Regions from separate parts of the Anoxybacillus andreesenii genome, predicted to be linked through region 2. Evidence: riboswitches for the same ligand, from Rfam matches in the RefSeq annotation. Region 2 holds a riboswitch; the other holds the start of a gene.
The links. Region 2 has a riboswitch for cyclic di-AMP ahead of J2S07_RS01340 (cation:dicarboxylate symporter family transporter). Riboswitches for the same ligand answer to the same signal wherever they lie in the genome.
Positions count from the first base shown of each region.

Region 1: linked by a shared signal. The riboswitch ahead of kimA (potassium transporter KimA) and the one ahead of J2S07_RS01340 (cation:dicarboxylate symporter family transporter) in region 2 are both predicted to bind cyclic di-AMP.

Region 1 is NZ_JAUSTU010000008.1:149,362-165,783, forward strand. Features, by position in the region: gene J2S07_RS10345 (NAD(P)H-dependent flavin oxidoreductase) at 368-1,342, shown strand; gene J2S07_RS10350 (HPr family phosphocarrier protein) at 1,411-1,671, opposite strand; gene dhaM (dihydroxyacetone kinase phosphoryl donor subunit DhaM) at 1,694-2,083, opposite strand; gene dhaL (dihydroxyacetone kinase subunit DhaL) at 2,080-2,709, opposite strand; gene dhaK (dihydroxyacetone kinase subunit DhaK) at 2,730-3,725, opposite strand; gene glpK (glycerol kinase GlpK) at 3,848-5,338, opposite strand; gene J2S07_RS10375 (MIP/aquaporin family protein) at 5,365-6,189, opposite strand; gene J2S07_RS10380 (sigma 54-interacting transcriptional regulator) at 6,382-8,421, opposite strand; gene J2S07_RS10385 (MFS transporter) at 8,865-10,166, opposite strand; gene J2S07_RS10390 (GNAT family N-acetyltransferase) at 10,560-11,072, shown strand; gene J2S07_RS10395 (hypothetical protein) at 11,345-11,962, shown strand; gene kimA (potassium transporter KimA) at 12,027-13,853, opposite strand; cyclic di-AMP (ydaO/yuaA leader) riboswitch at 14,003-14,148, opposite strand; gene J2S07_RS10405 (bacitracin ABC transporter ATP-binding protein) at 14,284-14,403, shown strand; gene J2S07_RS10410 (hypothetical protein) at 14,526-14,750, opposite strand; partial or broken gene J2S07_RS10415 (VOC family protein) at 14,861-14,953, opposite strand; gene J2S07_RS10420 (GNAT family N-acetyltransferase) at 15,116-15,526, opposite strand; gene J2S07_RS10425 (LrgB family protein) at 15,677-16,363, opposite strand; gene J2S07_RS10430 (CidA/LrgA family protein) at 16,338-16,422, opposite strand, start outside.
Region 2 is NZ_JAUSTU010000001.1:253,387-269,808, reverse strand. Features, by position in the region: gene J2S07_RS01380 (glycoside hydrolase family 1 protein) at 1-695, opposite strand, end outside; gene J2S07_RS01375 (beta-glucoside-specific PTS transporter subunit IIABC) at 758-2,614, opposite strand; gene licT (BglG family transcription antiterminator LicT) at 2,827-3,669, opposite strand; gene J2S07_RS01365 (ECF transporter S component) at 4,086-4,673, shown strand; partial or broken gene J2S07_RS01360 (DUF2238 domain-containing protein) at 4,824-5,066, shown strand; gene J2S07_RS01355 (hypothetical protein) at 5,246-5,698, opposite strand; tRNA gene J2S07_RS01350 (tRNA-Val) at 5,907-5,979, opposite strand; gene J2S07_RS01345 (WYL domain-containing protein) at 6,152-6,373, shown strand; cyclic di-AMP (ydaO/yuaA leader) riboswitch at 6,493-6,676, shown strand; gene J2S07_RS01340 (cation:dicarboxylate symporter family transporter) at 6,801-8,060, shown strand; gene J2S07_RS01335 (TRAP transporter permease) at 8,136-10,100, opposite strand; gene J2S07_RS01330 (DUF1850 domain-containing protein) at 10,087-10,617, opposite strand; gene J2S07_RS01325 (TAXI family TRAP transporter solute-binding subunit) at 10,746-11,762, opposite strand; gene J2S07_RS01320 (phosphatidylglycerophosphatase A family protein) at 11,873-12,406, opposite strand; gene J2S07_RS01315 (YjcG family protein) at 12,554-13,063, shown strand; gene J2S07_RS01310 (GNAT family N-acetyltransferase) at 13,070-13,492, shown strand; gene J2S07_RS01305 (DUF421 domain-containing protein) at 13,605-14,279, shown strand; gene J2S07_RS01300 (hypothetical protein) at 14,285-14,563, opposite strand; gene J2S07_RS01295 (UvrD-helicase domain-containing protein) at 14,674-16,422, shown strand, end outside.

The DNA of each region.
Region 1 (16,422 bases), on a different contig from region 2:
CAATCAAACTATTATCTCGAAATCGAGGTATTTATTTAAAAAAAATGCGCTTCACTCAACACTTTGATCAATTCTTTGTATGGGTTGATCATCTTACTATCATTTCTCGCAATTATCTTGAATTCGAGATAATTATATTATTTATCCCTTTCCTATGTCAACAAATAATTTCTAGAAAGGGGAAATCAGAGGAAAGTAAAATTATAAAAAAGGAAATTCAACCGGTTTGGTCGAATGTCTTATATATCATAAAAAGGTAGTCTTGTTGCTCATTCTACAAGCATATGTATGATCTTAAAAGGAAGTTCTGATGGAAAGCGGATCAGATCTTAAAGATTATACCTACTATTTAAATGGAGGTACAAAAATGTCAAGAATTCCAGCAATATTTCAAAATTTGCGTATTCCTGTAATTGGTGCACCCTTATTTATTATTAGTAATCCTAAGCTCGTCATCGAGCAATGTAAGGCAGGGATCGTTGGGTCAATGCCTGCACTGAATGCTAGACCTGCATCCTTACTCGATGAATGGTTGGCAGAAATCACAGAAGAGCTCGCAGCTTATAACGCAAAAAATCCTGAGCGTCCTGCTGCGCCATTTGCTATTAATCAAATTGTTCACAAATCCAATGAACGGTTAGAGCAAGACATGGAATTATGTGTGAAGTACAAGGTCCCCATTATCATTTCTTCCTTAGGTGCCCGTGAAGAGATATTTGAAGCAGCACATAGCTATGGAGGGTTTGTTCTGCACGATATCATCAACAACACTTTCGCCCATAAGGCCATTGACAAGGGGGCAGATGGCTTAATTGCCGTTGCAGCTGGTGCCGGCGGTCATGCTGGAATGAAGAGTCCCTTTGCTTTGGTTCAAGAAATCCGAGAGTGGTTCGATGGTCCGCTTGCATTGTCTGGATCCATTGCTACAGGAAGTTCCATTCTGGCTGCCCAAGCAATGGGTGCTGACTTTGCCTATATCGGCTCACCATTCATTGCAACGCATGAAGCCCGTGCTGCTGAAGCCTATAAGCAAGCGATTGTTGACTGTACATCTGATGATATTGTTTATAGCAATCTTTTCACTGGTGTACATGGAAATTATCTGAAACCATCAATTCGATCAGCAGGATTAGATCCCGACAATCTTCCAGAAAGCGATCCATCTAAAATGAATTTTGGGGAAAAGACTGCGAAACCATGGAAGGATATTTGGGGAAGTGGTCAAGGCATTGGTGCCGTTAAAGAAATTACGGGTGCAGCAGAATTTGTAGACAAACTTCACAAAGAATATATAGAAGCAAGAGAAAGTCTAATCAACCGTAGTATAGTTAGAACTATATGAATCTAAGAAACCAAAGGACTACTAGGCTGTAACCTAGTAGTCCTTTATAGCTAATTATTTCTTTAGCCTCATAAGGTTTTACCTGCAAAAAAGTCATTTAGCCATGCCATGGTCTCTTCCTCATCGGATCCAGTCACAACCACCCTGATCGTCTCACCTTCTTTAATTGTTCCTGACATCAAGCTAATAATACTTTTGGGATTATACTCTTTTTGCCCTGAATAGAGCTGTACGGCACTCGAAACTGTACCTAATTTCTTTACAAGATCGGCAGCTGGTCTTGCATGTAATCCATCCTTTATGGTGACTGTAATCTCTTGCTCCATCATGTCTTCACCCGCCTTGAAACCTTCATAGTTTATTGAGAGCCTTCGCACCCTCTGCCGCTTTAATAACCTCTTCTATTGAACTTCCACATCCTGATTGAATAATGGCAGCATATGCTCCTTCCACAAGAGGAGCATCCGCTAATCGAATATCCTTATTATTTCCAAGCATCTCGATTGCCAACTCTGCATTGATAAGAGCACTTCCCAAATCGAATAAAATCGCAACTCCCTTTGGATTCATAACAGATTCAATGGCCTTCTTAATTTGGAAGACATCTGTGCCAATCTCCCCACTCTCGGTCCCACCTGCCACTGAAAGAGGAACATCAGGTTGAATTTGTTTTAACAATGCTTCTAAACCTTTTACTAGATCATAACTGTGTGAAAGTAATACAACCCCTACATAACTCATTCCTTGATGACTCCTTTAAGTACGTCTGCTAATTCTACAAAAAAATAGTTTGACGATGCTGCACCTGGATCAATGTGACCAATTGAACGCTTTCCTAAATAGGCAGCGCGACCTTTTCTCGCTTCTAATTCCTTTGTTGCTTCCATTTTTTCATTTGACAAACGAATGACTTCGTCCCAGTCAATAGATTCACGATTTTCTTTCATATAAAGAATGACTGGTTCCCATACATCAATCATCGTTTTATCTAGAAGGTTAGCTTTACCTCTTGCCTTAATCCCCTCCAAAGCAGCTTCTAGTGCTTCGGATAAATCAGTTAAAGTAACTGACGATTTGTCTCCTATGGAGGTAGCGGCTTTTAAAAATGCAGTCCCATATAAAGGACCTGAAGCACCTCCCACCTTTGTTAAAAGAGTCATCCCAGTATCTTTTAATAATGCCCCAATCGTCTCATAATCCGTATTTTCAATTTTGATGGAAACCTCTTTAAATCCTCTGGCCATATTGAGGCCATGGTCACCATCTCCGATTGCTTGATCTAAGTCAGTTAAATGCTCCTTCTCTTGTTGTAGCTTCCTATTTAATTTTTGCAGCCATAATTTTACTTCGACTATGCCTACTTCCATGAGATTCTCTCCTTCTAGTACTATTTTCGGAAAGCTGGTGTATTCGCTTCAGCATCTAATAACTCGATTAATTCATCATCCAATTTCAATACAGAAATCGAGCAACCCGCCATCTCAATCGAGGTCATAAATTCTCCAACAAAGGTTTGATAAATTTCAATATTTTGACCTTTTAACATTTGAGACACTTTATTGTTCATAATATACAATTCCATTAATGGAGTTGAACCAAGCCCATTAACCATCACAGCTACTTTGCTGCTTTCTTCAAGCTTGAGGTCTTCTAACACCTTGGAAAGTAGAATTTCTGCTACCTCATTAGCAGTAAGAATTTCAGTTCGTTCGATTCCAGGCTCTCCGTGAATACCCATACCAATTTCCATTTCGTTCTCTCCGATTGAAAATCCCGGTTTACCGGCGGAGGGAACCGTACAAGGTGTAAGAGCCATACCCATTGAACGGACATTCTGGATCACTTTATTTGCGACCTGCTCTACCTCTTCAAGTGATGCTCCTTTTTCAGCCATGGCTCCAGCAATTTTATGGACAAGTACGGTACCTGCAATACCACGTCTGCCAGTTGTATAGGTCGAATCCTCTACAGCTACATCATCATTCACAATGACTTTTGCTACCTTGATTCCCTCGCTTTCAGCTAATTCTGCAGCCATTTCAAAATTCATGACATCCCCTGTATAATTCTTGATGATCAGTAAAACACCTTTTCCACTATCAACAGCCTTAATCGCTTCAAATACTTGATCAGGAGTCGGCGATGTAAAAACTTCGCCTGCAACAGCACCATCTAACATTCCTTTTCCGACAAAGCCTCCATGAGATGGTTCATGGCCACTTCCACCACCGCTTACTAACCCGACTTTCCCTTGAACCGGTGCATCCACTCTAACGATGACTGATGTATTTTGCACTTGTCTCACATATTGAGGATGAGCTGCCACAAACCCAGATAACATTTCTTGAACCACTTGTTCAGGATCATTAATTAATTTCTTCATTTTCTTACCCCCAAAAATTGGTTTTCTATTTATAAGACCATAACATCTACAATGTGCTGATCCATTGCTTTGCCATGGTCTCTCACTTTTCTTTCAACTTAATAGTAACTTAGACTAAGTGATTATTTAAAAGCCATCGTAGCTTGTATAGCTTTTTTCCAACCATTATAGAGATTTTCTCTTTTCTCTTCTTCCATATTTGGTGTAAAAGCTTTATCCATATTCCATTGAGTAGCAATCTCTTCTTGGCTCTCCCAATAGCCTACTGCTAGACCTGCTAAATAAGCTGCTCCTAATGCCGTTGTTTCTTTAATTTCTGGTCGTTCAACTGGAACATTTAATACATCACTTTGGAACTGCATGAGGAAGTCATTAGCAACAGCTCCACCATCCACACGCAGCGATTTAAGCGAAATTCCTGAATCTGCTTCCATTGATGTCAATACATCCTTCGTTTGGTAAGCAAGAGATTCTAAAGTTGCACGGACAAAATGTTCCTTTGTGGTTCCGCGAGTTAAGCCAAAGACAGAACCGCGTACATCACTATCCCAATAAGGTGTTCCAAGCCCAACAAATGCCGGAACGACATATACACCTTCTGTTGACTCTACACTAGTCGCATATTTCTCAGAATCTGCAGCATTACTAAACATACGTAATCCGTCACGGAGCCATTGAATAGCCGACCCAGCAACAAAAATACTACCTTCTAATGCATATTCCACTTTTCCATTAATCCCCCAAGCAATGGTTGTTAACAAGCCATGCTCAGAGTTGACTGCTTGTTCACCAGTATTCATTAACATGAAGCAACCGGTTCCATAAGTATTTTTGGCCATTCCTTTTTCATAGCATGCCTGACCAAATAGCGCCGCTTGTTGGTCACCTGCTACTCCAGCAATTGGGACATTATATCCAAAGAAATGATAGTCAACAGTTTCCCCATAAATTTCCGATGATGGGCGAACTTCTGGAAGCATCGAAGCAGGAATTGTTAGAATCTCTAATAACTCTTCATCCCATTTCAGATCATGAATATTGTACATCAATGTTCTAGACGCATTGGAGTAATCTGTTACATGGGCTTTTCCCCCAGAAAGCTTCCAAATTAACCAAGTATCAATCGTTCCAAATAACAATTCTCCACGTTCTGCCTTTTCTCTTGCACCTTCTACATGATCAAGAATCCACTTTACCTTTGTTCCAGAGAAATAGGCATCAATTAATAACCCTGTTTTAGCTTTAAAAATTTGATTGTAGCCTTTTTGTTTTAATTCTTCACAAATTTCTGCTGTTTGACGGGATTGCCAAACAATTGCATTATAGACTGGTACTCCTGTCTCCTTATCCCAAACAACTGCTGTTTCCCGCTGGTTTGTAATCCCGATTCCTGCTACTTGCTCTGGTTTTACATCAGCCTCTGCTAGACATGAAGCTATTACCGCTAGAATCGAACCCCAAATTTCATTTGCATTATGCTCAACCCAACCCGGATTCGGAAAAATTTGTGTGAATTCACGCTGAGCTATTTGAACTATTTCACCTTTTCTATTAAAAAGAATAGCACGTGAACTTGTTGTCCCTTGGTCTAATGATAAAATATACTTTTCCATTAAAAAACGCTCCCTTCATAATTAAGCTATGCACTAACATTATCTGTACTTACACTATATTGAGGCTTCTTACCAAGAAAATATGCTCCTGCAAGAACGATAACGGAAGCACCTATTACATACCAAAGACTTGCTGTTGGTTCACCTAGGAATGCCGCTTTATAAAACAATCCTCCAATGCTTCCTCCCAGAATGGGTCCAATAACTGGAATCCAAGCATAACCCCAGTTAGAACCACCTTTTCCTGGTATCGGAAGAAGAGCATGAGCGATTCTCGGACCTAAGTCACGAGCAGGGTTAATCGCATATCCTGTCGTTCCACCAAAGCTCAATCCGATAGCAAAAATGAGGAATCCTACAATAAGCGGATTTAATCCGTCTGTAAATTTATTTGCACCAATGGCTAAGATACCAAGAACAAGAATAAATGTACCAACCATTTCACTGATTAAATTAGCAAATGTATATGGAACAGCAGGCCCTGTTGCAAATGTTCCTAATTTTGCGCCTGGGTCGTCAGTTAATCTCCAATGAGGTAGATAATGGAAATAGATAATAACAGCACCTATCATGGCTCCAATCATTTGAGCAATGATATAGGTTGGTACTTGGTTCCAAGGAAGATCACCCGTAAATGCAAAAGCGATTGTTAACGCTGGGTTTAAATGTGCACCGCTGAATTGACCTACGGAATAAGCAGCAATTGCCACTGCAAATCCCCAACCAAAGGTAATCACAATCCAACCACTGGCATTCGAAAGCGTTTTCTTTAGATTTACACCCGCGCAAACTCCTGCACCAAACATGATTAGAATTGCTGTTCCTATTAATTCACCCCAAAAAGCTGTCATAAAAGAACCTCCTAATTTTTATGAATCTAAAACTTAAACACAGCTGATTTCCCACCTACACTAGTGTAGAACGTGATTTAGTTTCTCGATTTGCATACCCCCCATTAAATATTTCAGTAATATCTTTGCAATAAACATGCCAACTTGAAAACGCCCTCATTTGAGGGCGTTTTCAAGCTTTTTCTTTTATTGTTAGGAAAATTCCCCAACCTGTTGATATTTTTTCCCTAACTCATCTTCAATTCCATACTTTCTCAACTTTGCGGCAACAGTCTTATGAGTAAGTCCAAGAGCTTTTGCCAATTGATTATAACTAGGATAGTATTTCGCTGCATGTTCATAAATTTGTTTTTCGTATTCTTCAAACAACAGAATATCCCCTGAGATCTTTAAAGGAATAGTGGGGTCTTGCTGATTCAATATATACTGGGGCAAGTCACTTAAGCTAAGTACTGTACCATCTGTTAATGTCATAACCCTCTCCATTATATTTTCAAGCTCTCGAATATTACCAGGCCAGTGATAACATCCCAGCGCCTCCAAAAACCCTGACTCATATTCATTGATATTTTTCTCCAATTTTTCATTAAATTGCTTCCGGAAATGATCCACTAATAACGGAATATCATCTTTCCGATTTCTAAGAGGTGGAAGAAGAATAGGTATTACATGTAGTCTGTAGTATAAATCCTCACGAAATTTACCTTCCTCAATCATTTGTATAAGATCACGATGAGTTGCGGCAATGATACGCACATTAAGACGGATTGTCTTCGTTCCCCCTACACGTTCAATTTCTCTTTCCTGTAGAACCCTCAACAATTTGACCTGAATATCAAGGGGCAGATCACCAATCTCATCAAGGAAAATGGTGCCGTTATTAGCTAGTTCAAATTTCCCCTGATGATCTTTATATGCTCCAGTAAAAGCTCCCTTCTCGTGGCCAAAGAGCTCGCTTTCGATCAAGTTGGGAGGGATCGCAGCACAATTGACTCTAATAAAAGGAGCCTCTTTCCTTTTACCAGATAAATGTATTGCCCTTGCTACTAATTCTTTTCCTGTACCACTTTCTCCAGTTATGAGGACCGTTGCATCTGTTTTTGAAACCTTATTGGCCATTGAGAGGGTGTCTAATAAAATCTCACTGTTGCCGATAATCGTTTGAAATGCCTCATCAAGCTTCATATGCTTGGACAATTCTTGCTCCAAATATTTGGTTCGTTGCTCCATCACTTCAAGCTTTTTCAACAGTTCTTTTATTTCGTTATATGGGCTAAGCGAAACAACTACTCCTCTAAATTCCTCATCTAACAGGAGAGGTTTTATTTTCAATATATACGATTCTTTATTCGAGAACCTCATTACTTTAACAAGGGATTGTTGCTTAACTTTTATCTCTTCCCATTCAGCTTTACTTACCATCTCTTGAATAAAACATCGTAATTCAAGATGGGAAAGTAATTGTTCCATTTGAACATTCATATAGGTAAAGTTTCCATTATCATCTGTTAAAGCGATCAAATCTGTTACCGACTCTAACACTAGATTTAGCCGTTCTTGTAACTCTCTTTCCTTCTTTAATTCAAAATGGAGTTTCTCTATATCTGATATATCTTGAATAATAGACACGGCCCCAATGATTTTGTCATTATAAAAAATAGGTGCCCTATTTGCCAAAATTGTATAATTTTTAAGTTTTTGTTTTTCTGCAAATTGAGTTTCCCCTAAATCTATTACTTCTTTTAATTTTGAATGTGGGATGACTTCATCGGCCCTTCTACTTAAAAGTTCTTCTTGGCTCATTTCAAATAGTTTTGTAGCAGCTTCATTAACGTATATAATGATATTTTCACTATTTACTACAACCATTCCATTTGGCAGGTTTGCGATCGCCTCCTGAAATATCACCGAATTCTCCATCAGGAGGCGATCCGTTTCAGCTTCTTTATTATCTTCATACTCTACTGTTTCAAGGTAATCCTTTATCTCCTGTAGAACGGAAGCAGGAACGTCCTGCTGAAAAACGAGGGTAAATTCCTCGCCTTGTCGAATACGCAATGAAACAAGGGCCAGCATATTGGTTACCTGAACACATCTATTTTTGTATTCCACGTGAATACTAGTCAAAATTTCCTGATCCTTAACTAACTCTTGCAATCTAACAATTAGCCCAGCAGCCATTCTTACATGTAAGCCATTTTTTTTGTAGACTGTAATATTTATTTTCCTCAATTGAAATTGCTCCCTTCAAATATGGAGAAGTTTGAGAAAACAAAAAGCGAATAGAGAGCCCTTTTTTAGTTCGAGCTTATTGCAATTCTATTTGTTCACCACCTAATTATCGTTTATCGATTTACTATTCACCTTATTCCTTACTGAAGATTCCATTTTTTCTTGACAATAAAAGCGATAAGAATATCGTTCTTCATACCTTGAAGTTTTCGGTTTAATTCTTTAATATGTTCATCCTTGTCCAGATATAACTTACTTCGTTTCTTCCTATAATAATTTAAACGGCTTGAAACTATACAAAAAAGCCATAAAAACTCACAGGAATCACAAAATCATTCCCATTTGTTTTTATGGCTTTCTCCTAAATCTCCAGCCTTCTATTATGTTTTCTAATTAAAGCGTATCATAAATTTTTCCTTAAGGATAAAAGGACTGTGTCAAAATCATGATTTTTCCCCAAATCTCCCCTTTGAGGATTGTTGATTATTACCCTTACGAGACCAGGTTACAACCGGAATGAGGATTAAGGATAAAATTCCTCCAGCAAGTGATAATGTTTCAAAACTGGATCCAGCCACAACCATTCCTGATAAAGCTCCCCCAGAAGCCCCCGATAACGCAATTAATATATCCACCGTGCCTTGAGTTTTAGCACGTGTTGAGATTTTTGTGGAATCCACGATTAGAGCAGTCCCACTAATTAAACCAAAATTCCATCCTAATCCAAGTAAAGAAAGAGCAATGACTAAGAGAATGATTGAATCGCCTGGTGCGATTGCTGCAATAATGCCCGCTAGAAGCAACGTAGCTCCGGAAGCCATTGCCATAGCCGTTCTACCAAACCTATCAACTAGAACTCCAGTAACCAATGAAGGGAGATACATCGCCCCTATATGAAATCCAATAACAAGACCGATTGCACCCATCCCATGTCCATGATGGCTCATATGTACTGGTGTCATAGTCATAATGGCAACCATTACGATTTGAGTAAGTACCATAATTGTAGCACCAACGATAATACCTGTTTTATTTTCCACTTGATCCGTATGTGCTGAAGGTCCACTGACATTCTTTTCTTGGTTAGAAACTGTTATTGTTCTTGCTATAACCAACGGATCCGGACGAAGTAGTATAAAAAGGATAAGCCCCGCTAAGATATATGCAACCGCTGATAAAATAAATGGACCTGCAAGCGATGGAACTCCAATGGAAAGAGCAAGATCCCCCATCACATTCACTAAGTTGGGACCTGCAACTGCCCCAAACGTTGTTGATACCATTGCGATACTAATAGCTGTGGCTCGTTGTTTATTATTTGCTAAGTCCGTTCCAGCATAGCGGGCTTGCAAGTTTGTTGCAGTACCTGCACCATATATGAGTAAGGAAGGAAATAATAAAAACACACTATTGAAGATAGCTGCCAACACAACACCTATTGCTCCAAGTCCGCCTGTCATAAAGCCTACCGAAAGACCCATGCGTCTTCCAAAACGGTTAGACAGTCTTCCTACAGCGAACGCTGCCCCCGCCGATCCTAATGTAAATAAGGTAGCTGGAAGACCCGCGAATGCGTTGGTCCCAAGCATTTGTTCTGCAAGCAAGGCTCCGACTGTTATTCCAGCAGCTAATCCTGCCCCACCGAACATTTGAGAAAATACGACTATGATTAATGTGCGTTTATATAGTTTTTTCTGTTTCTCTGGATGGTCTATATAGCTTTGGGCCAAATCAACACTAGACATATTAAACACCTTCTTCCATCCGGTTTTTAAGCTCTGAAAGCGAAAACCCATCCATACCAAAAAAATTGACATTTAAGCTTTTGGGCTTTGCAAATCTGGAATTAGCAAGCGTTCTGTTGAATAGTTGGATTATAATCGTGCTGCTCACCATTTGTCAAAGTTTTCCCACTCTTCAAAAATCAAAACTAATGTTCATGAGGTTAAAAAGGGTTAGAGCAGAATAAGTTGAAGAAGGAAAAGCAATGTTTTTTATCGAAATACCACTAAAAAGATACGAGCCCCCTTTTATTAAATGACAAGAGTGAGATAAGCGAAGAAGACTTTAATTTTACGTTTTCTATGAAGAGTTCTAAAATAAAAGGGAAGACAGCTTTTGATGAGAGGAAGAAAAGTATGATTAGGGAAGCCACCCCAGAAGATTTAGAGGAAATTCTAAATATCTATAATGATGCGATTATTAACACGACTGCTGTTTACTCATACAAACCCCAAACCCTTGAAGACAGACAAGCTTGGTTTGAACAAAAGAAGGATGAAGGGTACCCCATATTAGTATTTGAACGAGATAATAAAGTGGCTGGCTTTGCGACATTCGGTCCTTTTAGAGCATGGCCAGCTTATAAATATTCCATTGAACATTCTGTTTATGTCAATAAGGAATACCGAAAAAAAGGAATTGGGACTGCTTTAATAAAAGAATTAATCTCTATTGCTACGGAAAAAGAATATAAAACCTTTATTGCTGGAATTGATGCAGCCAATGACAAAAGTATTGCCCTGCATAAAAGCTTAGGCTTTGTTCATTCGGGCACAATCAAAAAGGCGGGTTACAAATTCAATAGATGGCTAGACCTAGCTTTTTTTCAATTAGAACTTGACGGACCTAACAATCCTACAGAAGAATAATGATATTTGTTAGCAAAAAGGTTTTGGATAACGAAACATAAGAGCAGTGGAGAAAAAATAATCCACTGCTCTTATCGTAACTAAAATCTTATGTAAAATACTCAGCCCCTCTCCTTTCCGTTAGAATCTTGTCCAATTAAGAAATACATCCCCGGTCTTAGATGAAACTAAAACTCACGATTGTTCAAAGGTTAGCGGAAATATAGGATTATAGATTGAGAATGGAAATGAGGTCTTAATCATTAAACTTATAATCGGACGGGGGAACAAAGGTGGAAGTATATATCATTCTTACTGATACCGGGACATTATTTACAAAATTAATAAAGAAGTTTACAAAACAGCCATTAAATCATGCTTCTATTTCCTTTACAAAGGAATTGGACACAACATATAGCTTTGGAAGAAAACGAGCAAATAATCCCTTTAACGGTGGCTTTGTTAAGGAAGACATGAATGGAAAGTTATTTCAAAGGGCAACTTGTGCGATATACAGTTGTTCTGTTTCAGAGATTGAATATAGACAGATGAAAATGGTGGTCGAACAGTTTGAAAGGCACAAGCATTCCTATAAGTATAACTTTATTGGACTTTTCGGTGTCCTGCTAAATAAGAAAATACCAAGAAAAAGAGCCTTCTTTTGCTCTGAATTTGTCGCAACCATTTTAAGTAACGGCGGAATCGATATAAAAGGCAAACACCCCAGTGTAATTAAACCTAATGATTTGGGAGATTGTGAAGATTTTAGATTACTATACAAGGGGCAACTCCAACCTTATCTTTCTCAATATTGTTATCATTCAGCTCAAGAGATAACTCATAACACGAAGGAAAAAAGACAAATATGCAGTCTAAATTCCATTTTTCTAAAACAAACAAAGACTATTTAAAGGGGAAGGGATGCTAAGGGCATCCCTTTTGTTATAGGTTCAGCTTTTTCAGTAAGGTGACCCATTATTTTTTCAAATGGTAAGGCACCGTTGTAATGATGACATCTCTTCGGAATAGCAAGAAAGCACGAATAAGTATACTCGATTGGTTGTGAAGAATATGTTGCCATCCCTTCTTCGGTAAAAATTGAGGGATGATCACTGTTACCCCATAGTTTGCTTCACTTGCTTTATGTTGGACGATATCCACAAATTTTGTGAGTGGCTGGATGATACTTCGATACTGCGAGTGTAAAGTCACAAGCCTAACATCAGGTTGCCATTTATTCCACTTTTCCTCGAACTTTTTCTCATCTTCTCTTTCAAATGCGACATAAACAGCAATAATTTGATTCGCTGAAAGTGATTTTGCGTAATTCAAAGAGTTTTCAACCACCCGTGTGATGCCAGCGACTGGAACAATAATGACATTCCCTTCAATTGCTACTGCTGGATGATCTTCAGTAATTCTTAACTGGCTCCCAACGGCTTCATAATGATTCTTAATTCGGTGAAAGATGAACATTATTGCAGGGATGAATACCAAGACCGGCCATACTTGCGTAAATTTTGTAATAAAAAACATCCAGGTGACGATAAAGCAAATTAGAGCTCCAAGGGCATTAATAGATAGCTTTCTAACCCAATCCTTAGGCTTTTCGCGCACCCATTTTACAACCATTCCCGTTTGGGACAAAGTGAATGGGATGAATACACCAACTGCGTATAGCGGAATGAGATGCTCGGTTTTCCCTTCAAACACAATGATTAGTAGGATGGAGCTAATCGCGAGAAAGATAATGCCATTGGAATACCCCAGTCTGTCCCCACGTATTGTAAACATCCTTGGAATAAACTTATCTTTCGCTAAATTAACCGCCAGCAACGGAAACGCTGTATACCCAGTGTTAGCAGCCAATATTAAGATTAAGGCCGTTGTGCCTTGAATGATGAAATACATGAAATTTCGTCCAAATGTTTCTTCAGCAATTTGGGAAACAACTGTAACCTTCTCACTTGGTGCAATTCCATAGTAGTAAGATAAAAATATAATCCCCGAAAATAATACTGCTAATAGCCCTCCCATAAATGTAAGAGTTTTGGCTGCATTTTTCGGAGCTGGTTCCTTAAAGTTTGGAATTGCGTTAGAAATTGCCTCAACCCCTGTTAATGCGGAACTCCCTGATGCGAATGCTTTTAAAAGCAAGAATAGACTAATTCCTGCCACCGGAGTCCCTATCGGGGTATGCAAATTAGATGGAACCACACCAGTGGCAATGTTAAATAGCCCCACACCAATTAAGATTAGCAGTGTCAATACAAATAAATAAACAGGATATGCTAATACAGAAGCAGATTCCGTTACTCCTCTTAAATTTAAAATCGTTAGAAGGATAACAAATATTATCGCGATTAGTACATTATGTGTATGGAGTGCAGGAAATGCTGAAGTGATCGCATCTGTACCCGCCGATACACTTACTGCCACTGTTAAAATATAGTCAACTAACAATGAGCCACCAGCAATAAGCCCTGAATTAACCCCTAAGTTATTTTTTGACACCACATAAGCGCCGCCACCATGAGGATAGGCAAAAATAATTTGTCGATACGATAAAATTAATGCTGTTAATAGTACCAATACTCCTATAGCGATAGGAATTGAGTACCAAAAGGCTGCGGCACTTATTGTTATTAAGACTATTAAGATTTGTTCTGGGCCGTAAGCAACAGAAGATAATGCATCTGAAGAAAGAATTGCTAATGCTTTTGTCTTACTAAGCTTTTGTTCCCCAAGTTCTGTTGACTTTAATGGTCGACCGATTAACAGTCTTTTTACTGGATACATCATGTCTCACACCACCGCAAGTTTTATAAACGTATTTTGCCCTGAAATTAAAGAATAATCTCAAAGCGAATTTTTTGAACAAATAAAAAATGCCCACAAGCCATCACGAAATAGACTTGTAGACATTATATTTTTTGTCCCACAAGTTCCACCTTCCTTCTCATCTAACGCTTACGAGGTTAGCTGTCGGATTCGGACCATTGAGTAGCCCTACCTAAAAAGGATTCACCCCTTGGATTTACTAAGAAATCCACGAAAATGGTTCCCCCGCACCTATCGGTTTCAGCGGTTTAGAAATTTGAAACTGATGTAATAATACGCCTGTGAATGGAAAAAGTAAATAATAATTTTGTATAAAAATTACGCCTTAAAAAAGGGGACTATCGGTAATGGATTTTTTACGATTGGATGATATTCATAAGGAGGATTGGATTTGTTGAAAGAAAATGACCCGCTATTATCTGACGACTTTTTAGACGAATTGGCGAAGGAAATTAACCAGCAATATGGGTGGGAAAAGCCTGACCAACCAGAAGAGGATATGAAAGAATGACCCCTTTCAATTTTGTTTACCTTTAAAGCTATATTTAAAAAAACAAACTGGACACTAATCAAAAGAGATTTATATACATAAAAGACTCCCATGATGGGAGTCTAATTCAAGTTGTATTAAAATTAAGTAAAAGGCTTCTCCTTTTCCTTCCGATTAGAGGCACTGTCCACTGCTTCATCGGCACCTTCACCTGCTTTGTTGCCCATTGCACCTCCAGCAATGGCTCCCGCAACCGTGCCAATGGGACCTAATACTGAACCCACTGCACCGCCAGCAACTGCACCAGCACCTGTTCCTAGTGCCTCCCCTGTATCAAGATCGTCTTGATTACGCTTTTTCTCAACCATTTATTTCACCTCCTCGTTTGGGAAGTGTTTTTTCTAACACATCCCTTAAGAATAACATACCCTTTCTCCTAAATTCCATAATCGATTTAGCTTTTTATTTTACATATAATCTAGCCCTCAATCTCCCATGCTGGGTTCCAGACTACTTCCCACAAATGGCCATCGGGATCCTGGAAGTGACCAGAATATCCACCCCAAAAAGTGATAGGTTAAAGCAAAAAAAAGCATGAGTCCGGTTCAATACCGAGTTCATGCTCAAGTAGCTCCCTGAATCCCTTGTCTAACTTCTTGGGTTCCGTTCAAGAACGGTCTTCAGATATACCAATACACTTAATTGTTTCAAGTAGATTCTTTGAACAAACCCTCTAGCTTAACTTAGCAAATGCCACTAAAGAACCCTTGTCGCAAGATTGAAAGCCATTTTTTTCATAAAAATGCCTCACATCCGGTGCTTCTTCGGTCAATAGAACTTTTTGACGAACATGGCTATAATTATCTAGAATTTTCTGCATCAGCTGGGTAGCAATCCCTTGATTCTGATAAGCATTTAATACAAGGATATCTTGAATATAAATAATTGTTAATCCATCACCAACAACACGAATGAGACCAACTAATTCCTCTCCATCCCAAGCGGATATAACGTCTAATGACTGTGATATCGCTTGTTTCAGAACGAGCAAATCCTTTGTATAAGCATTCCATTGTACATCATTATATAACTTTTCCAACTGTTCTATTTTTATATTTTTACTATTATTAAAATCTATTTTCACTTATTTATCCTCCTCAAAAATATTATTTTGAAGAGTGATTCCATAACTTATCCACTGTCTTATATCTCCTCTCAAACGCAAAAAAACAAATAACATCTTCTCTATGATAAACATTATTGATTTGTCGGTCAATTAAGATAATTTATCAAATCATAAAAAGAACGGGACAATAATGGGAGCAATGAGTGATGTAACAATAGCCGCGAGTCCCATTGCTACCCCTGCAATTGCTCCTTGAAGTTCCCCTTCTACCGCCGCCTGAGCCGTACCTTGACCGTGAGAGATCGTCCCAAGTGCTAGTCCCCTTGAAAGCGGGTGAGAAATCTTTGTTACATTCATGAGCCAAGGACCAAGCGCTGTACCAAGAATACCCGTCGCAACGACAAATGCCGCTGTTAAGGCGGGATCACCTCCAATAATCGAGGAAACTTCTACAGCTACAGGAACGGTTACCGATTTTACACTAACGGAAGCAATGATTTCATTAGAAAGTTTCAAAACCTTTGCCAAAATAACTGCAGAAGTAATCGTTGAAAGCGTTCCGAAAACTAAGCCAGATAATGCTGGAACACTATTTTTTTTGATAATATCCCGATTCTTATATAATGGGACGGCTAAAGCAACTGTTGCCGGCCCTAATAAAAAAGTCATAATGTCTTTAGCCATTGTGTAGTCATCATAGTTGATGTTAAATAAAAGCAAGAGGATGATGATTAAGGTTGTACTAAAAAATACAGGTGTTGTGAACGGGGAAGGAAACCGCCTTCCAGCGATATTTGATAGCAAATAGGTTCCCACTGTGATTGCAATACTAAGCAGTGTGACGAGTACGGCCATCTTTAACATCCCCCCCTTTTTTTACCAAGCTTTGCGAAACAAACCCTGTTACATAGAGT
Region 2 (16,422 bases):
GAAAGCATGCAGCCCATCTTTGCATCCGGTGAGATTTCACTGCATAGCTTTTTGGCAAGAGCACTTGCGACGAAGACATGGTGTGATGCCTGGTAAATATCCTGCAGCTTTGATTGTTCATCCTTAATTAAGATTCCCCCTGCTGCTAGTGGAATCGTATGGAAATGGTTGATTTCATTGAAATTCATCCAATATTTAACCTTACCCTTATATCTAGTAAGGATTGTCCTTGCATACCTTTCAAAAAAGCCAATCAGCTTCCGATTCTTCCAGCCGTCATATTTGAGTATTAAATTCAACGGAATTTCAAAATGCGAGATGGTGATAACTGGCTCAATGTTATAACGGAGCAACTCGTCGAACAGATCATCGTAAAATTGCAGACCCTTTTCATTCGGCTGTTCTTCATCACCATTCGGGAAAATCCTCGACCAAGCAATCGATGTCCTGAAACACTTGAGCCCAGCCTCTGCAAGTAACGCAATGTCCTCTTTGTAGCGATGGTAAAAATCAATTGCCTCATGGCTTGCATAATAATGGCCTTCAAGTACTTCGCCGTCAAAATGGCCGCCAACAATCCCATTCCGATATACATCCGAAATGGCTGGTCCCTTACCATCTTCATTCCATGCACCTTCTGCCTGGTTAGCGGCAATGGCACCGCCCCATAGAAAACCCTTTGGAAATTCCTTCATACCAAGTCCTCCTTATTAAGAGTTGGACCGCTATACTAAACTAGCACAGCGGTCCAATTTACTTATAAAACAACTGCTGTTAGCAATACATCTTGCTTCTTAACTGATTTTTGCTCAGTTTCAATTACATCCGTATAGTCATTGGAGTTGGTGATGATAACCGGAGTAGTCACATCATAGCCTGCTTCCACAATTTTCTTTACATCAAATTCAATTAGTAGTTGTCCTTTCTCAACATCATCTCCTTGCTGCACATGCGTGATAAAGAACTCACCATTAAGCTTGACTGTATCAAGACCGATGTGGATCAGGATTTCAGTATTTAGGTCTGAAGTCAAACCAATTGCATGACCTGTGTGGAATAAGGTTGTTACTTTCCCTGACACTGGAGAGTACACTTTTCCATCCTCAGGCAATATGGCAATTCCCTTGCCCATCGCTTCAGTAGAGAACACAGGATCTTTTACTTGATTAAGCGGGACAATCTGTCCAGTCAACGGAGAAAGGACGATTGAACGTGTTACAGACGGAGTCTTTTTCGGTTGATCCTTTGGTAATGGCTCCTTCGTATCTTCTTCATCAAAACCAAGAATATAGGTTAATGCAGCTGTCACGGTAAATGCTATGGTGATACTAATGATGTAATACACAAATGTTCCAGTCATAAATGCAGGCAGAGTGGTAAGAGCCGGGAATACATAGGCCATTACCGTCGTTTTCATTGCACCTGCAAAACCTCCGCCCAGCGTACCGCCGATAACTGCAGCTATCATCGGCCGCTTGTATTTTACGGACAATCCATAAACAATTGGTTCAGTAATACCGGCAAGAAGCGCAGGCATCATAACAGAAATGGCTGTTGTTTTAAGTTTCTTGTCTTTTGCTTTAAGAAACACACCGAAAGCAACACCAGCCTGAGCAAATGTTGCGTTTGCAACCGGTGGTCGTATTGTATCAAAACCAGTCGTACTTAGGTTATTAAGCATTGCTGGGACAATACCCCAATGAACACCAAACATAACAAGGAATGTCCAGCCAGCACCAATGATGGCTCCTGTTAGCATTCCACTTGTTCCGCTCATGAAAGCTATTCCATCAGCAATCCAGTTTCCAAGATAAACACCGATAGGGCCGATTACACCTGCTGTAAGTGGAACCATGATTAGAAGAGAAAGCATTGGTACTGCAAACATCTTAATCAAATTTGGTACATAACGATTCAAGAAACGCTCAAGATATGAAAATGCCCAAATCGCTAAAATAGCCGGGATGACGGTTCCGCTGTAACCCATAAGGACAATAGGGAGGTTTGCGAATTCAACGATATCCCCAACGTTTTGCATAAGGCCTGTAAACTTAGGCTCAAGTAGCGCTCCCATGATTGCAAATGACACAAATGGGTTTGTCCCGAACGCCCTTGCCGCCGAAAATGCGAGAACTAACGGGAAGAAGTAAAATACCGCATTAGAGGCTGCACTTAGAATCATATAGGTACTACCTTCAGCAGACATTCCGAAATAAGTTGTTAAAATAACGAGAACTGCCTTCAGCATACCTGAACCCGCAAGTAATGGAACAATTGGTGTGAATATGTTTGACATGATGTTAAACACGCGTGCAATAGGATTGCCTTTTTTTTCATTGGTATCTTTCTCATTAGATGTAGCTACAATATTGTACATTTTCGTAATCGTATCAAATACATCCGCAACATGGTTACCGATGACAACCTGGTATTGGCCGTTACTTTCAACAACCGTTATAACACCATCGGTATTCTGTAATTCCTTTTTGTTAAACTTGCTTCCATCCTTCAATTTAAAACGAAGTCTTGTCATACAATGGTAGAGGCTCACGATATTCCCTTCTCCACCTACCCCATCTATGACTGCCTTAGCTAGATTTTTATAATCAGCCATTCTAGATTTCCTCCTAATGGTTTTATTTATTTTTCCAAAAGAAAAACCTGAAATGAATACAGAGTCCGAGACTTAACCGGAGGGATTGCAGCTGCCCCATCTTAGATCCCATTGTGGAATCCAGTAACAGCAGCTATTGCCTTCTCTGTTTCACTTCAGGTAATGCCTTTTCAGTAACACCCTGAATTATTAAGTTGATTTGTGATTTATGTCTAATCTTTGGTCCGGCTGGTCACACGGTTAATATGAAGGACCAGATAGACCATTTCCGCTTTCGTAATGGTAACCCCATATCCATTGGCAACATACTTCTCAATTTTTTTCACACATTCAAATGCTTTCTTATATTTTTGTTGAACATGCTTATATAAATAGTCATCATCGTTTTGCCCAATATCCTTTGAAAGAACCCGTTGTGCAAAAAATTTCAAATGGGTTATGAGCCTCCCATAATTCCATGTGTCCTCATCGAATTCAATACCAAAATGATATTTTATAATTCCCAAGACATCCTGAACGAACTGTGTAATCTTTACCGTTCGGTTTAGTTCCTGCTCTTCCGTTTGGGCATTAGCAAAGTGGAAAGCGATAAATCCCGCTTCATCCTCACTAAATTCGACACCAGTTTTTTCCTTGATAATCTCAATTGCTTTCATGCCAATTTCAAATTCTATCTTATAGAATTTCTTCGCTTCCCATAACAGTACATTATGAATTTCCTCATCATTTTTATAACGGGTAACCGCATAATGGATATGGTCCGTCAATGCCAAGAAGAGATAGTCACCAATTGGCCCATGAATTTTTGTCTTTGCATATTTAATGATTTCTTCTGCAATTTCTGCATACACTACTGGAACATCTTTCAGCAGGGTCGCCATCTTCAATGATAGGTCTTGGGTTTGAAGTGTAAAAACCTTGCTAATTTTTGACTCATCAATAACTTCGCCCGGCTTTTTGTTAAAAGCTATCCCATTCCCGAAAATAACAACTTCTTGATGCTTCTCATTCTTAGCCAGTACAACATTATTGTTCAAAGCTTTCTTAAGGATCACAGCTTCACCCGCCTTTTCATTTGAGACAATACAACTAGTCCTAAGATATCTCTCATAGTATAGAACAAAAACCTCTTGCTATGTTTAAAATAGCAATACTAGTAAAAATGAAAAACCTGAACCTACTTAATATGGAGAATTATAGACTCGTCCATACTAGTAAATTCAGGTTATGCCTTCTTCAGTAACACCCTGATAATAATTAAGCTATTAAAGTAAAGCGCTTACTCTTAATACTAAGATAATATCTTAAACCAAAATTGTCAAATATTTTTTCATTTAAACCAGCACAGGTAGGAGAAAATAAAACTATCGATTGACTGAATAATGCTTTTTTAGCTTGTTCCCCTATTGTCTCTTCTGTATTTTGTAGTATGATAACGAAGAAGATTTTTTTCGTTAAAAGGGGTTTATATATGAACAAGAAAAATAAGACGTTCCGAATTGTCATATTAGGGATGCTTTCCTCCATCATAATTATTCAAACGACAATCCCTTTTTTAGGATATATCCCGATGGGACCGCTTAGCTTAACGATTATTCAGGTAACGGTCATTATCGCAGCAATCGTCCTCGGAATGAAGGATGGAGCCATCGTCGGCGGCGTATGGGGTATGATCACGTTCATCAGGGCATTTGTCGCCCCGACAAGCCCAATTGCACCACTTATTTTCACCAATCCGCTTGTATCCGTATTGCCTCGGATTTTAATTGGTGTAGTTGCTGCATATGTGTTTCATAGAATGCTCAGCGGGAAGCTCAATGAAACAGTAAGAATGAGTATTGCTGGTGTGCTGGGATCTTTAACAAATACTATTTTAGTGCTGGGACTCATTTATTTATTGTATCGGGAGCCATATGCGAACTTTTTGAAGATGGACATGGAGCAGCTCTTGCCTGCGCTACTGACCATTGTAGCCACCAATGGAATTACTGAAGCAATTCTTTCAGGTGTGTTGGCGCCGATTATTTCAAAACCGTTATTAAAATTGAGAAGAAAATAGCAGCCTTTGCGAATAAGCATCGAGTCAATTGATTCGATGCTTATTCATTTAGGCTCTTTTCTCAAACATTGTTGTTTTTGAATAAAGATAATTAGACAAAACGGTTGATTATGCAGACTATCTATAGAAACAACTGAGAAAAGTGCTGCAATTACGGAAGGAAAATGGCTCATCGGTGTAACATTAAGTATATCGCTTGCTATCGCAGCTTTGTATGAAATAATCGAATGGTTAGTTTCTAAGATAACAAAAGGAGGAAAAGCTTCTAAAGAATTCTTAGGAACTCAAGGAGATATCTGGGATTCACAATGGGATATGTTATTAACCCTAGTTGGTTCTATTTTAGCACTTCTCATCTTTTCAAAATTGCATACAAAGCTGCTAAAAAAATAGGGATTATCCTGTATCTACTGATTGTATTCGACCTAGAAATGTGAAAGTAAATGAGTAAATTATTGTGTTCTGAACTGTTCATGAGCGTATTTAGTATTTCAATTGCAAACTCTTTATCTTCTTTAATGATATTGGCTATTTTATTTAGTTTATCGCTTGCTTTGTTTCCACTTTTATGATTATGAGTTAATCTTACAGACCCATTTATAGTAAAACAAAACAGCTATTAACAAAATTGGGTTAACCAGCAATGAATACCATATACGCCACCAATTATGATAAAAATCCCAAGGTTCAGGTAATAATGAGATGAGTTCATACAATGTAATAGCTATTACCCAAAACAGGATATAAAGTATTTGCTTGTAAAACAATTGCTTAAATGGATACCAATTTATAAACATAATATTTACAGGAGGGATTAATACAGTGAATGCAGGAAGCACCCACCAATTAATTTCTTTAGTAAAGTACCAATAACCATGGTATTTGAAGTCTATATAGGTCTCAGTAACTGCCTGGAAAGCGATTGTAAACATCCATATATGCAGTAATTCATTTTTGTTTAAACGTTTATTGGTTGTAAAAGCTAACAAATTAAAGAGAATAATCGCAGTAATAAATCCGAACATCGCAAAAAACATCCTTTTTAAAATTAGCTTTTTCAACCACATCTCTAATTATTCTGTACCTTTTGTATCTTTTTTGTATCATGATCGTCCCTTCACAAATGCTAATTTTCCCCTACAACTGCCGAACACAAAAAAGACCACTTCCAAAGGAAGCAGTCTTTTGTCAAGAACCCTTTGTTCCGAAGGATTCTACGGGTTTGGCACCCAATGACCTGTGAGGGACTTGAACCCCCGACCCCCACCCTGTCAAGGTGATGCTCTCCCAGCTGAGCTAACAGATCGTTTTTAAAGAGTACATGCTTTATTATACATGGGTACAATGAAAAGTCAATGCTTTTGTTGATAAAGAGCGAATGGAAAATAAAAATACGAACAAATATTCGTTTTTTTATTGTATAAAGAACATTTGTTTGCATATAATAGAGCTAAGAACTTGAAAAGTGGGGAGTCATCATGAAGGGTCTTCTCTTGAGATCGCTGGAAGAGCATATGCCAATTGAAATGATTTATATTTCCTCAAACAATCAAATCACGCAACGAAAAATTGTGATTACTGAAATCAATCCCAGTACTATTCGTGCTTACTGTTATTTACGCAGACAAACAAGATTGTTTAATCTAGACAACATTTTATCTGTAATGGTCGCAAGGAAAGATAATCGGCAAATTGGGTAAAATAAAAGCTAACAATCTTTTATAGGGTTGTTAGCTTTTTTCATACACTGAATTCTCCTCAAACCGGCTACCAGGAATCTATTATTTACAAATTAATTATAATAGGATAATATTTTCTTATGTGTTTTTCGCTTAATCTTTTTCAGAACGGGGGAACCAATCAGTTGGCCTCCAGCCTTTGGGGTGAATTTTTAGAAAATGCGGGCATCTTGGGTATTACGTGCAGCTTGCAATTTTTTAAGAAGGGGCATGTTTCCAGTCCTAACCCGACAGCTAACCCCGTCAGCGTCTATAAGGGAACAGCAAATCAATACTTCCTGAAAATCAGACACTACAGGTGTCTATTTTTGGCCGAAAAGTGGCTACTCTGTTTCCCTTACCGAGACTTATTATTGCAGCATAAAAAATAAAGGTAAGGAGAGATTGTATGAAAAAAAAGATTAGTTTAGCAACACAGATATTTATTGGACTAGCCCTTGGTATAGTAGTGGGTGCTATTTTCTATGGTAGTCCAACAGCAGCCTCTTATCTTCAACCCATTGGAGATATATTTCTTCGTTTAATTAAAATGATTGTCGTCCCAATCGTGATTGCGAGCATCGTTGTGGCCGTTGCAGGTGTTGGCGATATCAAGCAGTTAGGTAAGATTGGTGGGAAAACACTCCTCTATTTTGAAATCATTACAACCATCGCCATTATCGTTGGTCTTACCTCAGCAAATATTTTCCACCCAGGTAGCGGTGTGAATATGAGCGAGCTAAAGCAAACCGATATTCACAGCTATGTCGAAACCGCTGAAGCTCAGGAAAGTAAGACAATTGTGGACACCCTGGTTGGAATTGTTCCAACGAATCCAATTGCAGCGATTGCCAATGGAGACATGCTTGCAATAATTTTCTTTTCATTAGTTCTTGGATTAGGGATATCTGCCATCGGTGAAAAAGGAAAACCGGTTTTAACCTTGTTCCAGGGAATCGCAGATGCCATGTTCTGGGCGACGAATCAAATTATGAAATTTGCGCCATTCGGTGTATTTGCCTTGATTGGTGTAACGGTATCAAAATTCGGTATTTCCTCTCTTGTTCCACTTGGAAAGCTGGTTCTCACCGTATATGGAACCATGCTGTTCTTTATCATTGTTGTTCTCGGTACAGTAGCCATGATATCTGGATACAATATTTTCAAATTGATTAGTTATCTTAAAGATGAATTAATTCTTGCATTCTCGACAGCTAGCTCGGAAACCGTTCTACCAAAAATAATGGAGAAGGTCGAGAAGCTTGGCTGTCCAAAGCATATAGCCGCATTTGTTATTCCAACAGGCTATTCCTTTAATTTGGATGGTTCCACTCTTTATCAAGCCCTTGCTGCGATTTTTATTGCGCAAATGTATGGAATTGATATGAGTATTGCTGATCAAATTTCACTCATGCTTGTTCTAATGGTTACCTCGAAAGGAATTGCAGGAGTTCCTGGTGTCTCCTTTGTCGTTCTGTTAGCAACATTGGGTACCGTCGGATTACCTGTTGAGGGACTTGCCTTCATTGCGGGAATTGACCGTATTCTTGATATGGGACGTACCGTAGTGAATGTGATTGGGAATTCCCTTGCAGCAATTGTCATTTCAAAATGGGAAGGGAAATTTAATCCACAAAAAGAGGAACATTTAGTTGAACAATTATCTTAGGCAAAGTAGAACCTAAACTAAAAGGAAGCTCTTTTCTCAAACTGAGAGCTTCCTTTTTTATACATATTCAAACGATTAACTTGATAAGGCCTGTGGTGTGGATGTTCCTTTTCCTTTGCCAAGGAATTGAAGTACAACAAGACCAATAAACATGATTAAACCAACAATATCTGAGATTCCTTCTGGATAAATTAGCAATAACCCGGCAACAATTCCTACAATTCTTTCAACCCCGTTAAGCTTTCTTTGCCAGAATCCGATAACACCAGCGCCAATCGCCATCATCCCACAGAGTGCAGTGAATACAACCCAAATTAAGTAATACCAAGTCGTATCGATCATCAGTAATTCCGGTGAAAGGACGAACATATATGGAATAATGAAGGCTGCTATTGCGAGCTTGGATGCATTTATACCGGTTTTAATCGGTTCACCACCGGAAACTCCTGCAGCAGCAAAGGCTGCTAAAGCAACTGGAGGAGTAATATCTGCAATAATTCCAAAATAGAAAACGAATAAGTGAGCAGATAAATCGGGTACGCCTAACAAAATAATAGCAGGTGCTGCAATCGTTGATGTAATAACATAGTTTGCTGTTGTTGGGGAACCCATACCAAGAATAATACAAGCGACCATTGTTAACATCAAGGTTGGAAGTAATGCTCCACCCGCTAAGTCTAATAAACCGTTTGCAAGCTTCAGCCCCAATCCTGTTTTCGTAACGACCCCAACGATAATTCCTGCACAGGCTGTTGCTGCCGCCACACCCAGTGCGGTCCGAGCTCCATCTACAAGAGCATCAATCATTTGTTTGAAACCAATTCTAGTTGCTTTACGTAAACCACTGACAATAATGGTAATCAGAATGGACCATAATGCTGCTCTTGTTACACTCATACCAGAGGTTAACAAGACTATAACAGCTAGAATTGGAGTTAATAAATAAATATTTTTGAATACTTCCTTGCGATTTGGCATTTCCTCATCTTTTAGACCACGAAGACCTACTCTTTTCGCTTCAAAATGTGTCATGATCCATATGCCAGTAAAGTATAGTAATGCAGGGATAGCAGCTGCCTTTGCGATTTCCCAATACGTAATTCCGCCGATGAACTCCACCATTAAGAAGGCTGCAGCCCCCATGACTGGCGGCATAAGCTGTCCACCTGTGGAAGCTGCGGCTTCTACCGCACCAGCAAACTCCTTCTTATATCCGAGCTTTTTCATCATCGGAATTGTAAATGAACCTGAAGTAACTACGTTTGCCACAGAGCTACCACTAATTGTTCCTTGAAGGGCACTAGAGAAAACTGCAACCTTTGCCGGCCCTCCTGTAGCCTTACCAGCAATGGATACCGCTAGATCATTAAAATACTGTCCTACACCGGTTTTCACAAGGAAGGACCCAAATAATAGGAACAAGAAGATAAATGTAGCTGATACCCCTATTGGTGTTCCAAGTATGCCTTCAGTTGTGTAAAACATCGTTTGAATGAAGCGTTCTGGAGATAAACCACGGTGTGCTAAAAACCCTGGCATTTGTGGCCCAAATAATGCATAGACAATAAAAAATCCAGCAATAATGGTAATCGGCAAGCCCACTGCTCGGCGTGTCGCTTCTAATACCAATAGAACGGCTAATATCCCTATGTAAAAGTCTATATCCGTAATGACCCCTGCTCTCATGACCAAATCATCAATCATCAGCGGCCAATAAGCACCTACCACAACGGAGGCAATCGCCAGGATAATATCATACCATGCTGGCTTATGCTTGAATCCCCGATCCTTTTTCTTGGCCGGGAACAATAGGAAAATGAGAGAAAGGGCAAAGCCTAAGTGAATTGAACGCTGTAATTGTGCAGTCAAAACACCAAATATAGCCGTATATAGTTGAAATAAGGAAAAAGCCAAGAGACCTAGGAATACAATCCAGCCAATTATTCCTGTTAGTTTCCTCGTACCTGCCTCAGGGTCATACTTTTCTAATAATTTCTGTTGTTCCTCTAACGAAAGTGTTTCATGATTATTTTGACTCAATGATGTTCACTCCTTTCAAAAGCTGTAACAAATCTAGATTTTCAATCTTAATACGTACCCTTGTACCTTTTTCAAAGTAATTTAAAAGAGGAAATTCTTCATTTTGGAAAATAACGATATGATTCGCCCGTACTCGAGCAATTCGAAGGTCAAAATATGGAAATACTCGATTCATATTCTTAAGAAAATATTTCCCATTTTTCTCTTCGAATATCTCACTATCAGAAGCATATGACGGCATTCCGATGGCAAAATCCTCATACATCAGTTCATATTGCTTGATTTGTCCATCACTTGTTGACATATAACTTTCTACAACATCAGATAGATGGATGGAATGGGTATACTTGATTTTAAAAGTTTGTTCCTCCGACAGAGGGATGTAGGCAAGCACATTTTCAGTTTTAGGATCTTCAAATACAAGTGCCTTCTTTATGGGAATGAATGTAAGGATAGTCAAACTTAAAAATACGAGGGTTACTAAAAAGATGATCCAGTTTATCTGTTGCTTCTTCATGCAAACCCACCTGTAGAACATATTCTATATTTAGGAATTCATATTAAAAGATAATTTGACCGGCGCAAGCCCCTGTAATAAGGTATTGCAGCCGGTCATTTTTATCGACAAAAAACTAGAAGTTAAGATTAATAACCTTTTTCATCATAATATTTTTGCGCTCCAGGATGGATCTCAATTCCAGTTCCTTCCTTTGCCTTGGCTGGATCAATAATCTTAGCTTTAGCATGTGTTACTTTGTCTAGATTCTCGAAAATTGCTTTAGTGATTTGGTATACAGCATCCTCAGAAAGACTATCAACAACTGCTAACATAGCTGATACCGCTACAGTTGGAACAGCCTCTTCTAGACCATAAACACCAATTGGTACTTCATCTTGAATGTAGTAAGGATATTTCTTGATTAACTCATCAATTTTGTCCTGGGCAATTGGAACGATCACTACATCTTCAGTTGCAGAAAGGCCTTCAACTGCACCAGTTGGAGTTCCAGCTGTAACAAATGCCGCATCAATCGCACCATCTTGGATTCCAGCTGTGGATTCATCAAAAGATAAATCTTGCTTTTGAATATCATTTAATGTTAATCCATGAACCTCTAAAATTTGTTCAGCATTCAGGGCTGTACCAGAACCAGGGGCACCGATAGAAACCTTTTTCCCCTTTAAATCTTCAACAGATTTGATTCCAGATTTTGCAGTTGTCACAATTTGAATCGTTTCAGGGTAAAGAGTACCAATTGCTTGAATGTTATCAATCTTCTCTTTGAACATTGCTTTTCCTTCTTTCGCATAGGAAGCAATATCTGTTTGTGTGAAGGCGATTTCTCCATCGCCAGCTTTCAACGTTGTCATATTTTCAGCAGATGCACCCGTTGATTCAGCGTTTGCATCAATCCCAAGCTCATCAGAAATAATACTTGCGAAAGCACCACCTAGCGGATAATAAGTTCCACCAGTACCTCCAGTTAGGATACTAACGAATTCTGGAAGATCGGCAGACTCTTCAGCATCCTTTGAATCTGAACCAGAGCCTGAATCCTTACCTCCATTGGCCTTTTCTTTCTCTCCACCACCACAAGCAGCTAGAAACATTGATAGCGCTAACATTAAAATAGTCAGTAACAGAAAACTCTTTTTCTTCATTCCTTTTCCCCCTTTTTGTACTTTCTAAGATTATCGTTTTCTATTTTATCACAAAATTATGTATATTTGTCAACAGTATCATTTTTTGTCAGAATCCCCCACAGGAAACATTAGTTCCCTGTAGGTATTCCTTCTTCTTCTAATTGCTCTTCTAGATCACGAAAGCGGTGTGCCAAGCGGGATGCAGCTGTAGCTGCAATGGCTCCAACAATATCATCAAGAAATGTATTGACTGCGACTCCTTTTTTTGTATCCAAATCTCTTATAATGCCAATCTTGTTTTTATCAAGGTGACCAAAGGTTGTAACTGCGATGCTTCCATATCCAAGGGCTGCCCCAAAAGCAATCGTTTCATCAACCCCAAATAAACCCTCATCTGATTCAACAAGGGATTGCAGCGGCTCGGAAAGTTTCTTCTCCTCAGCAAGCCTATCGAGCTCAACACCTACCAATATCGCATGCTGAATTTCCCGCTTTAATAGAACACTTTCAACGCTTTCAATACAATCTGACAATGTTAAATTCTTGTTATACGGAATTTGCATATCATAAACAATTTCTGCTATGGCTTCAATCGATACCCCTCGCTCTGTTAAGGATTTTCTTGCTGCTTCTGTAACAACTCTACTATGTACTCTTGTCATTATTATGTCTCCTCTCTCTTTTGAATAATAAGATTATAACATGTCGAATCGTCTTTGATGTGAATAGATTATTTATGAACTTTCTGTCAATACTGTTTAATGTTTGATATAATACTTGTAAAATTTAATGGCTCAGGAGGTTAAGATATGAAATATGGAATCGTTATTTTCCCATCTAAGTCTCTTCAAGATAAGGCTAATGCTTACCGAAAAAGATACGATACACACTACGCACTTATTCCCCCACATTTAACATTGATCAGTTCTTTTGAAGAAGACGATGACAAAATCAAGAAATTAGCAGACCAAATTCGCAATACTGCTGAAAGATTTTCTCCATTTCAACTGAAGGTATTGAAATTCAGCTCATTTCAACCAGTGAATAATGTGATTTATATGAAGGTTGAGTCTTCGCATGAGATTGTTGATCTTCACGAAGCACTTGCCTCAATCGTTGATCGTCCGCAGGAATATTCATTCGTTCCACATATCACCGTCGGACAGAATTTATCAAATGATGAACATTCTGATGTGTATAGCTCACTAAGAATGCAACCGATTAACCATGAGGAAACAGTTGACCGCTTCCACTTGCTTTATCAACTTGAAAATGGACAATGGACAGTCTATGAAACATTTCGTCTCGGAAAGGAATAATGCAGCTTGAATCTCAAATTAGTCAAGAATAATCAAGAACTTGAAAATGCCTACCGAATTCGTAAGGTAGTCTTTGTGGAGGAACAACAGGTTCCTGTTGAGGAAGAAATTGATCATCTTGAAGCAGAATCCAAACATTTTGTCTTATACGACCACAATGAACCAGTAGGAGCAGGAAGATTTCGTGTCGTCGATGACTACGGCAAAGTAGAGCGCATCTGTGTTCTAAAGGAGAAACGTGGTACTGGTGCAGGAAGAGTCATCATGGAAGGAATTGAGGCTTTCGCCAAAAGCAAAGGAATCAGCAAACTGAAGCTGAATGCCCAAACACACGCGATTCCTTTTTACGAAAATTTAGGCTATGAAGTGATTTCCGAGGAATTTATGGATGCTGGCATCCCACATAGAACAATGGCAAAGCATATATAGCTTTTAAGAGCTTTCAAAAAAAGAACTTGGTCCCCCACCAAGTTTTTTTATATTTCCTCTAATCATTACCAATACTAAGGAGAAATTGCTCAATTGTGGGGGAATTAGGATAATGGATTTTCTACAGATATTATTGGAGCTAATCTTTGGCTATGCTGCGCTATTCGTTCTGACAAAGTTAATGGGAAAGACCCAGATCACGCAAATTACTCCCTTTGATTTCATCTCTGCTCTTATTCTAGGTGAGCTTGTTGGGAACGCTATGTATGATAATGACATTAAATTCTCCAAGGTCATATTTGCTGTTGTCGTCTGGGGGATCTTAATCTTTTCCACTGAAATTATTACTCAGAAGAAAAAGGGGCTACGAAAGCTGCTCGAGGGCGAGCCTTCGATTGTCATTCGCAAAGGAAGGATCGATTACAACGTTCTAAAAGAAGTACATATGGACATTAACCAGCTCCAGCACTTACTGCGCTCGAAAGATGTTTTTTCCATTAGGGAGTGTGAATACGCCATTATAGAAACAGATGGTTCGGTTAGCGTCTTGAAGAAACCAAACTATCAAAATGTAACGATACGGGATTTAAATCTCCCCCTCTCCCCAGTCACTTTACCGGTGACTTTGATTCTCGACGGGATCATTGAGGAGGATAATCTCCATATGATTCAATGGGATAAAAAGAAATTACTTGATGCCATACAGCAGCAAGGGTTCAAATCCGAAAAGGACATTCTATATGCTGAGTGGAAAGAGGGAGAACCATTGCTTCTACAATCCTATTAGGATGTTTAAATGCTGTCGTTAAAGTTTCTGCCTTTGCCCGTAATTTCACTGATGGCCTTATCACTGACTGAGTGATTCACCGCCCTCTTAATCGAAGTCCGCTTCTTTTTAATGGATTTCTTTAGAGACGTCCCTTTGGATAAGGTTACATTTGTATTGTTGTTTCCTGCCGCAGGATTCGCCCGATTGATCGGACCCACATGAAACGGATCATAGTTTTTCTTGAATTCTCTTTCGGCATATTGCTCGTATTGATTGTTCGAAACTGGTGGAATATAAGCCATCTTTCTCACCTCAATCAAATTTTTAGCCCTTTTACATAAGTATATGTTTTTTGTTATGATTAGGATTGTGTGAAATTTTGTCCTTAAGAGACTTGAAAAGGAGTAACACAATGAATACAGCCATGATTGACCAAAACATAATTGACTTAAATCAGCTTAAGAGGGAAAACTACCAATTTATCTATGATGCTGGGAAAAAAGGCAAGCTTCAATGCCCTGTCTGCAAAGAACCAGTTCGATTATACTTGGGAATTGAAAGAGAACCCCATTTTTATCATCTATCCAAACGAGAAAATTGCCAGGATCCTATACATAAAACGGCTGAGCCAATAGCCCAAAATGACGAGTATATTGAGCGGAACGGCTTCAAAATACCCATTTCACGCTCTATTTCAACAGTCGAAACCAGAACGGAGTTCAAAAATCCTAAGCGCATTTCGAAGCTTTCACCTTTTACTAAAAAAGAAAATAATCTCTCTTCCTTGGCCCACCCCTATATCCAATTGTTAGAAAATGAGGGGTTTGCATTAGACACGAATCAAGGTGAGGCCATTGTGTCTACGAATGGCCCCCTTCTTGTCATTGCTGGAGCAGGAAGTGGCAAGACACGTGTCTTAACAGCACGAACCGCCTACATGCTACATGAAGAACAAATCGACCCAAGAACAATCATGCTCGTCACTTTCACAGCAAAAGCGGCAGCCGAGATGAAAAATCGACTATCTCACTACCCAAAAATGGAACGAAAACACGTTGGGCAGCTGTTGGCTGGTACCTTTCATAGCATTTTTTACCGCATTCTCGCCTTTCATGATCGAGAACGCTGGAATTCTCATAAGCTATTAAAAAAGGACTGGCAGAAGGAACAAATTTTGAAGGAGGGCGGCCGAGAACTAAATCTTGATGAAAAGGAATTCGCCTACGACTTAGCCCTACAGCAAATCGGCTTCTGGAAAAATTCTCTCTGCCTTCCTTCTCAGGTTAGGCCTGAGTCCCCATGGGAAGAGAAAGTCACTTTCCTGTACGACCATTATGAAAAAACAAAGAGCCAGCAGGGATTATTTGATTTTGACGATATGCTGCTTGGATGCTTTCAGCTTTTTCAGGAAAATCCATCGATTCTCGCAAGCTATCAAAATCGCTTTCAGTACTTTTTGATTGATGAATTTCAGGATATTAATAAGGTGCAGTATGAGCTAATCCGCATGATTGCTTCTTCTGGAAATGTCTGTGCGGTCGGTGACGATGATCAATCTATCTATTCATTTCGAGGAAGCAACCCAGAGTACCTGCAAAAATTCGAAAAAGATTTTCCAAATGCGAAAGTTGTCGTTTTGAATGAAAATTATCGCTCCACACATGAAATCGTAGCAACTGCGAATGCAATCATTCAAAAAAATAAGGAGCGTAAGCCTAAGGTGATGCACGCGCAAAGGTCTACCTCCTCTGCTCCGATGTTGTTTTTCCCTTATGATGAGGAAGAAGAAGCCACGATGATTGTTCAGGATATGCAAGAAAAGATTGAGGCGGGATATAGACCGAGTGATTTTGCGATTCTATTCCGCACCAATACGGGAAGCCGTGCCGTATTTGAGAGACTTGCCAATTCTAGTCTGCCTTTTACCATTGATTTGGATGTGGAACCTTTTTATGAACGCTTTATCGTAAAAGGAATGCTTTCTTTTTTAAAGCTGGCCCTCGATGAAGAGGATCAGCACGCTGTGAGGGACATCCTGCCCGTCCTTTTTGTAAAAAATAGCGTTCTTCAGGATATTAAAGCGGAAAGCATTCTAAAGGATTGCACCATTCTTGAAGCCTTGAGTGCTGTGAAAACTGGTTTTGCGTTTCAGGAGAAAAAG